One region of the Streptacidiphilus cavernicola genome, then DNA from elsewhere that is predicted to be linked to it. Evidence: riboswitches for the same ligand, from Rfam matches in the RefSeq annotation. Region 1 holds a riboswitch; the other holds the start of a gene.
The links. Region 1 has a riboswitch for thiamine pyrophosphate ahead of thiO (glycine oxidase ThiO). Riboswitches for the same ligand answer to the same signal wherever they lie in the genome.
Positions count from the first base shown of each region.

Region 1 (5,393 bases):
GTTCGATCGGGTCGGGGAGCAGGGTGCGCTCGTCGGCGACCACCTCCAGCTTCACCCAGTCCGTGCCGAGCGCCTCGCGGGCCAGCCGGGCGGTGAGCACGGCCTCGCCCGCGGTGAAGCAGCCGGCCGTGTTGGGCAGCACCTGGATGTCGTTGCGCCGCAGCACGTCGAGGACCGAGCCGCGCGCGGCGGGGTTGATCCGCCGCATGGCGACGGTGGTCAGCTCGGTGCCGGACAGCCGCAGGGCCTGCTCCAGCACCTCCAGGCTGGGCGCGCCGCCGGTGCCCATGATCAGCCTGGAGCCGAAGGTGCGGTCGGCGATGGTGAGCGAGTCGTCGGACATGGCGTCGGATCAGCCTCCCTGGACGGCGGTGAGGATCTCGACCCGGTCGTCGGCGGCGAGCGGGGTGGCGGGCCAGGCGCCGCGCGGCACCACGGCCTCGTTCACGGCGGCGGCCACGCCGGAGGGCGCGGCGCTCAGCAGGGCGACGACCTCGGCGAGGGTGGTGCCGGGGGCGATCTCACGGGGGTCGCCGTTGACACGGATGGGCAGGGTCGTGGTCATCGGGAGGCCTCCGTGAGCGCGTGCGAGCTGAATCGGTCAGGGGTGAACGGGGCTGCCTCGGGCGGCAGTTGACCCGTAGTCAGGTAGTCGGCGACGGCGTCCGCGGTGACCGGGGTGAGCAGGATGCCGTTGCGGTGGTGCCCGGTCGCGGCGACCAGTCCCGGCAGCGCGGTCGGGCCGAGCAGCGGGGCGTTGTCGGGGGTGCCCGGCCGCAGGCCCGCGCCGGTCTCCAGCAGCGGCAGCTCGGTGATCCCCGGCAGCAGCTCGTGCGCGTCCCGCAGCAGCTCGTACACCCCGCCCGCGGTGACCGCGGTGTCGTAGCCCTGCTCCTCCATGGTCGCGCCGACGACCAGCTCGCCGTCCTCGCGCGGGACCAGGTACAGGTGCACGCCGCGGACCACCGCGCGCAGGTTGCGGGACAGGAACGGGCCGCCGGGCAGCGGCGCGCCCGCGGTGGTGGCCATCCGCAGCCGCAGGATCTGCCCCTTGACCGGCCGGACCGGCAGCTGCGCCGCGGCCGGCAGCCCCGGTATCGCCCCGGACCAGCTGCCCGCCGCGAGCACGGTCTGCCCGGCGCCGAGCGCGGAGCCGTCCTCGGCCAGCGCGCCGGTGACCCGGTCGCCCGCCGGGGCCAGCTCGATCCTGGCCGCGCGCGAGCGGTGGATCCGGACGCCCGCGCGGACGCAGGCCTCCAGCAGCGCCGCGCCCAGCCGCCGCCCGTCCACCTGGTGGTCGCCGGAGACCAGCAGGCCGCCGCGGACCGACGGTGCCAGCATCGGCTCCAGCCGACGGCACTCGCGGCCGGTCAGCCACTCCGCGGCCAGGCCGAGCCGCTGCTGGAACGCGTGCACCTCGCGCAGCTCGGCCCGGTCGTCGGCGTCCAGTGCCACGGCCAGAGTGCCGCAAGGCCGGTAGCCGGTGGGGAGGCCGCTGGCGGCCTCCAGCTCGGCGGCGAAGGCGGCGTAGCGCTGGTTGGAGGCGATGCCGAGCCGGAGCAGCTCCTCCTCGCCGTACTGCAGCTCGGTCACCGGGGCGAGCATGCCGGCGGCGACCCGGTTGGCGCCGTGGCCGGGGTCGGGGTCGAGGAGGGTGACGGACAGGCCGCGCTGGGCGGTGCGCCAGGCGGTGGCGAGGCCGATCACCCCGCCGCCGACGACCAGCACGTCGCTTGTGCCGCGGTCGGCGGGGCCGGAGCCGCGGTTGTCGGCGGGGCCGGGGTCGTCGGCGGGGCCGGGGACTGCATGGGCGCGTGGCACGGTGGCGCGCTCCCTTCGCCGGCATGACCCGGATCAGGTTCGGACGGTCGGAGGCCTGCCGCCTCCCTCTCAGCCCGGTACGCCGGGCTCCCGCGGGTTTCCCGTCCACTCTAGTACCGCCCGTAGAGTGACGGACATGCGACTTGTGGTGGTCGGGGCCGGGATGGCCGGAGTGCAGACAGCGGTCTCGCTGCGCGGGCAGGGGTACGAAGGGGAGCTGGTGCTGCTGGGCGCGGAGCCGCACCTGCCGTACGACCGCCCGCCGCTGTCCAAGGACGTACTGCTGGGCAAGGCCGAGAACTCCCGGTTCGAGCTCGACTACGGCGGCCTCGGCGTCGACCTGCTGCTCGACCGCACCGCCACCGGCCTGGACCCGGAGGCGCGGATCCTGCGCACTGGCGGCGGGGAGCTGGAGTACGACCGGCTGGTGCTCGCCACCGGGGCCCGCGCGGTGGCTCTGCCGGGACAGCCCGCCGCGGCGCACCTGCTGCGCACCCACGACGACGCGGTGGCGCTGCGGACCGCGCTGCGCCCCGGCGCGCGGCTGGTGGTGATCGGGGCCGGCTGGATCGGCGCCGAGGCCGCGACCGCGGCCAGGAAGCTGGGCTGCGAGGTCACCGTGGTCGAGGCGGCCCCGGTGCCGCTGGCCGGGGCGCTGCCCGCCGAGGTCGGCGAGCTGACCCGGCGCTGGTACGCCGAGGCGGGCGTCGACCTGCGCACCAGCTGCGCCGTCGGCGGGATCGTCGACGCCGAGCCGCGGCTGGAAGGCCTCGGCGGCAGCGCGGTGCTGCTCACCGACGGCACCGAGCTGGACGCGGACGCGGTGGTGGTCGGCATCGGCGCCCGCCCGGACACCGGCTGGCTGGACGGCTCGGGGATCGCCCTGGACGACCGCGGCGCGGTCGCCGCCGACGCCGGGCTGCGCACCTCGGCCGAGGGGGTGTTCGCGGTCGGCGACTGCGCCTCCTTCCCGTCCGCCCGCTACCGGACCCGGCTGACGGTGCAGCACTGGGACAACGCGCTGCACGGCGCGAAGGTCGCCGCGGCGAACGCGCTGGGCGGGGAGCTGGTGTACGACCCGGTGCCGTACTTCTGGTCCGAGCAGTTCGGCCGGATGGTCCAGTACGCGGGCCACCACCGCCCCGGCGACGAACTGCTGTGGCGCGGCGACCCGGCGCGGCCGGAGGGCGGCTGGGGCGCGCTGTGGCTGCGGGACGGCGTCCCGGTGGCGCTGCTGGCCGTGGACCGGCCCCGGGACCTGGCCCAGGGGCGGCGGCTGATCGAGCGGGGGACCCTCGTCGACCCGTCCCGCGCGGCCGACCCGGCGGTGCCGCTGAAGGCGGCCGTCGGCGGGTGATGGTGCGCGGGGGCCGCCGGGGATGGCACGCTTGGGGGTGTGAGCCAGATTGATCCCAAAATTGACGCCCTGATTCCCACCTGGATGAACGTCCCCGAGATCGCCGAGCAGTGGGGCCTCGTGGTGACCAAGGTCCGCCGCCTGGTCGACGACGGCACGCTGCTCGCGGTCCGCCGCGGCGAGAACAACGCCCTGATGGTCCCGGCCGCCTTCATCGGCGAGCGCGGCACGGTCAAGGGCATCACCGGCCTGATCACGCTGCTCCGCGACTCCGGATTCACCGACGAGGAGATGCTGGAGTGGCTGTTCACCGATGACCCGTCGCTGCCCGGCACCCCCGCGCAGGCGCTGAACGAGAACCGCGGCACCGAGGTCAAGCGCCGGGCGCAGGCGATGGCCCTGTGAGCTCCGCGGACTCCCTGGCCGCGGCCCGGCTCTACCTCTGCACCGACGCCCGCCGGGAGCAGGGCGACCTCGCCGCGTTCCTGGACGCGGTGCTGGCCGGCGGGGTGGACATCGTCCAGCTCCGCGACAAGGGCCTGGAGGCCGGGCCGGAACTGGCCGCGCTTGAGGTCTTCGCCGACGCCTGCCGCCGGCACGGCCGGCTGCTCGCGGTGAACGACCGCGCCGACGTCGCCCACGCGGTCCGGCCGCAGGTGCTGCACCTGGGGCAGGACGACCTGCCGGTCCCGGCGGCGCGGGCGATCCTCGGCCAGGACATCCTGATCGGCCGCTCCTGCCACGCCGAGACCGAGGTGGACGCGGCGCTGGTGGAACCCGGCGTCGACTACTTCTGCACCGGCCCGGTCTGGCCGACCCCGACCAAGCCGGGACGGTACGCGCCGGGCCTCGGCCTGGTCGGCTACGCCGCCGAGCAGCAGCCGAAGGTGGCGCCGGAGCGCCCCTGGTTCGCCATCGGCGGCATCGACGCGGGCAACCTGGACCAGGTGCTGGACGCGGGCGCGCGGCGGATCGTCGTGGTCCGCGCGCTGACCGAGGCGGCCGACCCGCACGCGGCGGCGGCGGACCTGGCCCGCCGGGTCCGCGAGCGCGACTGACAGTCATTCCCGGGGCGGCCCCTGGCTGCCGGGGCATTCTCGTTCCTGGGGCACCCGCTTCGATTCTGGGCACCCGCTTCGCCGATCGGTCAAGCTACTTGACTGTTCGGCGAAGCGGGTGCCGTCCGTCCGCCGTCGGCGGGGCCAGCGCCGTCGGCAGGAACGGCGCCGTCGGCGGGGGTCAGTGCCGCCGTGCCGTTGCCGCGTCGGTGAGCCGCCGCAGCACCCGGCGTGCCGCCTCGTCGACCAGCGGCACCTGGTCGAGCGCCGCCACCGCCTCGGCCACCAGCTGCCCGATCCGGGCCTCCACCCGCTCCGGCGCGCCGCTGCGGGTGATCACGCCGCGCAGCAGCGCCAGCCGGACCTCGTCCAGGTCGGGCGCGCCGAGCAGCTCGTCCAGCAGCCGGGCGTCGGCGCCGCCGCAGTGCTCCTCGGTCTCGGCGATCAGCAGGGTGCGCTTGCCCTCGCGCAGGTCGTCCCCGGTCGGCTTGCCGGTGACGGCCGGGTCCCCGTAGACGCCGAGCAGGTCGTCGCGGAGCTGGAACGCCTCGCCCAGCGGCAGCCCGAACGCCGCGTAGCCGCTGGTCAGCGCCGGGTCCGCGGCGGCCAGCAGGCCGCCGATCTGCAGCGGGCGCTCGACCGTGTACTTCGCCGACTTGTAGTGGGCCACCGTGCGGGCCCGCTCGGCCGCGCCCTCGGGCCGCGGCGCGGCCGGTTCCAGCAGCTCCAGGTACTGCCCGGCCATCACCTCGGTCCGCATCAGGTCGAACAGCGGCTTGGCCCGGCGCACCGCGGCCAGGTCGAGCCCGCAGTCCCAGACCAGCTCGTCGCACCAGACCAGCAGCAGGTCCCCGAGCAGCACCGCGGTCGCCGTCCCGTAGCGGGCGGCGTCGCCGCGCCAGCCCCGGTCGGCGTGCAGCGCCTCGAACCGCCGGTGCGCGGACGGCAGGCCGCGCCGGGTGTCGCTGCGGTCCATCAGGTCGTCGTGCACCAGCGCGCCCGCCTGCAGCAGCTCCAGCGCCGCGCAGGCCGCGACCGCGCCCTCGTCCGAGCTGTCACCGCCGGCCCCGCGCCAGCCCCAGTAGCAGAACGCGGGACGCAGCCGCTTGCCGCCGCCGAGCAGGTCGCGGACGGCCGCGGCGACCGGCAGCAGGTCG
Region 1 covers NZ_JBHFAB010000005.1:213,653-219,045, forward strand. Annotated here, with positions in the region: gene ACEZDE_RS09145 (thiazole synthase) at 1-343, opposite strand, end outside; gene thiS (sulfur carrier protein ThiS) at 353-565, opposite strand; gene thiO (glycine oxidase ThiO) at 562-1,728, opposite strand; TPP riboswitch at 1,831-1,916, opposite strand; gene ACEZDE_RS09160 (NAD(P)/FAD-dependent oxidoreductase) at 1,958-3,178, shown strand; gene ACEZDE_RS09165 (Rv2175c family DNA-binding protein) at 3,218-3,583, shown strand; gene thiE (thiamine phosphate synthase) at 3,580-4,236, shown strand; gene ACEZDE_RS09175 (polyprenyl synthetase family protein) at 4,418-5,393, opposite strand, start outside.

Region 2 (5,393 bases), on a different contig from region 1:
GGTGCTGTCGTACACAGTCGAGGCTGATGCTGTGCTGAGGGTGGGTCCGCAGGGGGCCTACCTCGATGCCAGCCTTGATGACGGTGAAGTCGTCACTCAAGACGATGGCACCAGCATCGAGCATGACATGGCAGTTCGGGCAGAGGCACAGGACGTTTCCGGTGATGTCAGGTCCGTCGTGGGGACGGCCAAGTGCCTGGATGTGGGCGCCTTCGCTGTAGCTGCCGCCCGGCACCTCGATGCGAAGATCGCAGACCTGGCACCGATTGTCGTGCCATGCCTTAACCTGCCGCTTCACGGCAATGCTGCGCAGTATGCGCTGCATCGTGGTGGTGGCCCGCTCGGGGGTCTCGTTACCTACCGGGGTTCCTCCCGCGTCATCGGCGATCGGGAGTTCAGCGACCGTGTGTATGCTCTCGCGATCCGCGATGATCGGAAACGGAGCGCCTTCGTAGGCCTCCATGCGGAACTGCCAAATTCGGTAACCGTCGATGCCGAGCTTGCTTCCGTAGCTCGTAACGCGGAACAGGCCGTCATACCGGTAGCCCGACTTGGGTGCAAACTTGGAACCCTTGTGTGCGCCACGCAGCACGCGAACGAGCTGTCCTTCCAGGTAGCTCGTGACGAGGGCGGCATTCCCTGTGTCGTCAAGGGTCTGGTCGTTGACCTGGTTCCCGGAGCCATCCTGTCCGCCATGTCCGGTATATACGATTACTTCGCCGTAGTCCTCATCGTCCTTGTAGCCACCAGACAGGACGATGGACTCTGCGCCACTTGCCTTCGTTCCGCAGATTCCCGCCTGAATCGGCCGATGTACGCCGGCCTCATGTGCCAAACGGCGGCTGCTGAACTCCTGACCGACCTCTGCGTTGGGCGCTTCACCAATCATGGTCCTAGCCTCGCATGACGCACTGACAACCCACTCGCAAATATGTTCCCGCGGCTGGGCACCTACAGTTCCCAGTAACCACGATGTTCCCCTACCATCCCTTGACCACGAACGGCGGGACAGCGCCAGCGAGACCGTGGCTATCCCGGAGCCTGAGACCCCCGCCGAAAGCATGGTTCTGAAGGTTCCCGCTTCATGCCCTTCGGGGCCTATCCAGCGGCGCGCAGCCGCCACGCTAAGAGCGGGATGTGGCACACATTCTGAGACAGGAATCGAAAAGGCCCGGTATCGGAGCCTTCTCCTTTACCGGGCCTGACCTGCGTCTACTGACCTGCGGAGAGCGAGGGATTCGAACCCTCGGTCACGGTTCCCCGTGACGACAGTTTTCAAGACTGTTCCCTTAGGCCGCTCGGGCAGCTCTCCAGGCGCGGGGTGTGAGGTCCGCGCTCAGGGATCTTCTCATGAGTCGGGGGGCGTTGGGGAAGCATTCGGCCCCGTACGGCGTGGATGCCGTACGGGGCCGGATGGTTGGCGGGGGCGGACGGGGCTCGGCGGGGCGAGTGCCCGGGTGCCCGAGGCCGGGTGCCCGGCCCGGTGGTTACTGGTCGCCGACGCGGGAGCCCAGGGTGACGCTGGTGGTGTGGCTGGTGCCGCCTCGGGTGTAGGTGACGCTGACCACGTCGCCGGGGTGGTGCGACCAGATCTCGCTGACCAGGGTGGGGCCGCTGTCGATCTGGACGCCGCCGAGCTCGGTGATGATGTCGCCCGGCTTGAGGCCGGCCTTGTCGGCCGGGCCGCCGGGGGTGACCGCGGGGGTGCCCTGGACCGGTGCGGCGGCGATCTTGGCGCCGTCGCCCTGGTAGGTGTCGTCGCGCAGCACGCCGATGATCGGGTACGTCGGCTTGCCGGTCTTGATCAGCTGGTCGGCGACCCACTTGGCCTGGTTGATCGGGATCGCGAAGCCGAGGCCGATGCTGCCGGACTGGCCGCCGCCCGAGCTCTGGCCGGTCGACTGGATCGCCGAGTCGATGCCGATGACCTGCCCGGAGGAGTTCATCAGCGGACCGCCGGAGTTGCCCGGGTTGATCGACGCGTCGGTCTGCAGCGCGTTCATGTAGGACGTCTGCGCGCCGGTCTCGTCGCCGGAGGCGACCGGGCGGTTCTTGGCGCTGATGATGCCGGAGGTGACCGTGCCGGACAGGCCGAACGGGGCGCCGATCGCGATGGTGGTGTCGCCCACCGCCACCTGGTCGGAGTTGCCCAGTGCCAGCGGCACCAGCGGCTTCTTCGGGGTTCCGTCGATCTTGATGACGGCCACGTCGTAGCCGGAGGCGCGGCCGACGATGGTCGCCGGGTAGCTGGAGCCGTCGGAGAACTTCACCGACAGCTTGCCGCCGTTCTCCGAGGGCGCCACCACGTGGTTGTTGGTGAGGATGTGGCCGTCGGTGTCGTAGACGAACCCGGTGCCGGTGCCGGACTCCTGCGAGTTGCTCGCCGAGATGGTCACCACGCTGGGCAGCGCCTTGGCGGCGATCCCGGCGATGCTGTCGGGCGCCCGGCTGAGCGCCTTGGGGTCGACGCTGGTCGACACGGTGGTGCTGCCGGAGGAGCTGTCGTTGTTCTCCAGCGCGGCGCCGATGCCGCCGCCGACGGCGCCCGCGACGATCGCGGTCGCGGCGAGCAGCGCGATCAGGCCGCCGCGGCGCTTCTTGGGCTTCGCGGCCGGGGCGTACGGGTCCGTGCCGGGCGGCGGGTAGGCCGAGCCGGGGTAGCCGGCGTACGGGGGGAGGCCCCCGCCGTGGCCGTCGCCGGCAGCGTCACCGGTGTGGGCGGCACCGCCGTAGCCGGGCTCGCCGGAGCCGCCACCGCCGTAGGGCGGCTGGTGCAGGCTCTGCTGGGCGGGCGACTCGGCGCCGTATGCCGCCGCGGCGGCAGGAGCCGCCATCGCCGGAGCGGCCGGGGGCTGCTGCGGGTAGGCGGGGGCGTCGGCCGGGTACGCGCCCTGGACCGGCGCGTTGGCGGGCGGGAAGGCGGGTGCGGACGGCGCGGCAGGTGCGGTCGGCGCGGCAGGTGCGCCGTACCCCTGGCCCTGGGCCTGCTGCTGACCCTGGGCCTGCTGCTGGGCCGTGGGTGCGTCCTGGGGAGCCGATCCGGTGTAGGCGGTCGATCCGGTCTGGGCACCCTGGGCGCCCTGCCCGCCGTGGCCAGGCGCGACCGGCAGCACCTCCGTACGCGGCTCGGCGGCGGCCTGCGGCTCGGCGGCCTGCGCTGCGGCCTGCGGCGGCGCGGCCACCGGCGGCGGGAAGCCGGCGAGTGCCGGATCGGCCGGCGGCGCGACGGGCTGGACGACGGTGTCGTCCGTGACGCGTGCGTCAGCCGGCACGGCGCGCTCCTGCGCGTAGGGGAGCGGCCCCGCGCCCGTCCCTTCGGCGGGGGCGGGCTGCTGCGCGCCTGCGTTCCCGTCCTCGTGCTCGGTACTCACGAATGACCTCCTCCTGGGGACCTCGGTCCCAAGCATTGCCCGCCCGGTGTCCGGGCATCGTAAGGGTCAGTCATGCGCTACTTCCCCTGACCGAATCTATAGCGCACCCGTGTGAGAGCTTCCTTAGCCACCCCACAGCCTCGCTCATCCTCGGTTCAGGTCAGTTTCATCCCCATCAGCCCTACGCCGCCCGTCCGCGACCCGCCCACCAGCCATCCACGGCGTGGACGCGACCTTGGCCGGACGCCCGCCAAGCCCTACGATGACGCTCGAACTGATACGCGGGAGCTTGGACCGATCCAGGCTGAGAGGGTGCCGAACCGGGGTGCCGACCGCTTGAACCTGACCGGGTAATGCCGGCGTAGGGAGCTGAGAGCACCATGACGTCCGTTTCGCCTTCCCCCGTACCCCCGCCGCCCCCTTCTTCTTCCGCCCCGCTGCTCCATCAGGGGTCGGCGGGCCCCCGGGCCGAGGCGCCGCTGCTGCTGGACACCGCGCCGCCGCGCACCCTCGGCTTCCGCGACCAGGCCGCGTTCTGGACCAACCTGGGCGTCAGCCTGATCGGCTTCCAGAGCGCGGCGACCGTCCTGGTGGTCAACGGCGCGAACCTGTCCGTCCCGGCCGCGCTCACCGCGGTCGTGGTCGGGACGGTGGTCGGCTCGGTGATGCTCGGCATCGCGGCCGTGATCGGGACCAGGTCGGGCGCGCCCGCGATGGCGATCCTGCGCGGACTGTTCGGCACCCGCTTCTCCTACCTGCCGACCGTGCTCAACATCGTGCAGTGCCTGGGCTGGGGCGTGTTCGAGCTGACCGTGATCGCGATGGGCGCGCACACGCTGTTCGGCGGCGGCCCGCACTGGCTGTACGTGCTGGCGGCCGGGCTGCTCACCACCGTGATGACGATCCGTCCGCTCGGCGCGATCGCCGTGCTGCGGAAGTACGTGGCGGTCGCGGTCGGGCTGGCGATGCTGTTCTTCACGGTCGAGCTGCTGCGCCGCGGCGTGCCCGCGCCCGCGCACGGCAGCTGGAAGGGCTTCCTGCCGGCCACCGACGCGGTGATCGCGGTCTCCATCTCCTTCGTCCCGCTGGCCGCGGACTACACCCGGCACGCGCGCAGCACCCGCAGCTCGTTCTGGGGTGCGTTCACCGGCTACACGTTCTCCCAGGTGTGGTGCTACGTGGTCGGCATGGTGGCGCTGCTGCAGGTGGGCAACGACAGCGACCGGATCTTCAGCACCTTCATGGGGATCACCGCGGGCTGGGTGTTCTTCGCGGTGCTGGTGCTGCGCGAGGCGGACCAGTCCTTCGCCAACGTCTACTCGACCGCGATGTCGGTGCAGAACCTGCTGCCGCGGGTGGACCGCCGGGTGCTGACCGTGCTGCTGGGCGCACTGGTCACCGGGCTCGCGCTGCTGGTCACCGACTTCAGCGAGTACGAGGCGTTCCTCGGCCTGATCGGGGCGGTGTTCGTGCCGCTGTCGGCGGTGCTGGCGGTGGACTTCTTCTTCGGCGCGGGACGCCGCGAGGGCGGCTGGGACCTCTCGGAGGGGGCGCCGGCCCGCTGGCTGCCGCTGCTGCCGTGGGCGCTGGGGTTCGCGGTCTACCAGCTGATCTATCCGGCGGAGCTGACCGGCTGGGCGAGCGGGTGGACCACGTTCTGGGCGCACGCGCAGAACGCGCTGCATGTGCATCCGCAGGTGTGGACGTCGGCGTCGCTGTTCTCCTTCGCCGTCCCGGCGCTGGTCACCTGGCTGCTGACGCCGCTGCTGCGGCGGGGACGGTAGCGCCGGCGCGGATCGCGGTCGCCAAGTGTTCACCTGGGGTGACCGGGGTCCGCGGGCCGCGCGGATTATCGTGGTGGCGTGTCCCGTGTACACCCGACCCCGGTCGTCCTGCCGAACCGTGCCGCCACCCAGGTGGTGGCCCACCGCGGCGCCTCCGGCACCTTCGCCGAGCACACCCTGGCCGCCTACAAGCTGGCCGTCGACCAGGGCGCGGACGCGCTGGAGTGCGACGTCCGGC
Region 2 covers NZ_JBHFAB010000009.1:181,689-187,081, forward strand. Annotated here, with positions in the region: gene ACEZDE_RS14910 (YDG/SRA domain-containing protein) at 1-889, opposite strand, end outside; tRNA gene ACEZDE_RS14915 (tRNA-Ser) at 1,224-1,312, opposite strand; gene ACEZDE_RS14920 (S1C family serine protease) at 1,488-3,371, opposite strand; TPP riboswitch at 3,643-3,756, shown strand; gene ACEZDE_RS14925 (purine-cytosine permease family protein) at 3,752-5,155, shown strand; gene ACEZDE_RS14930 (glycerophosphodiester phosphodiesterase) at 5,234-5,393, shown strand, end outside.
Region 2: another riboswitch for thiamine pyrophosphate. It lies ahead of ACEZDE_RS14925 (purine-cytosine permease family protein); the one in region 1 lies ahead of thiO (glycine oxidase ThiO).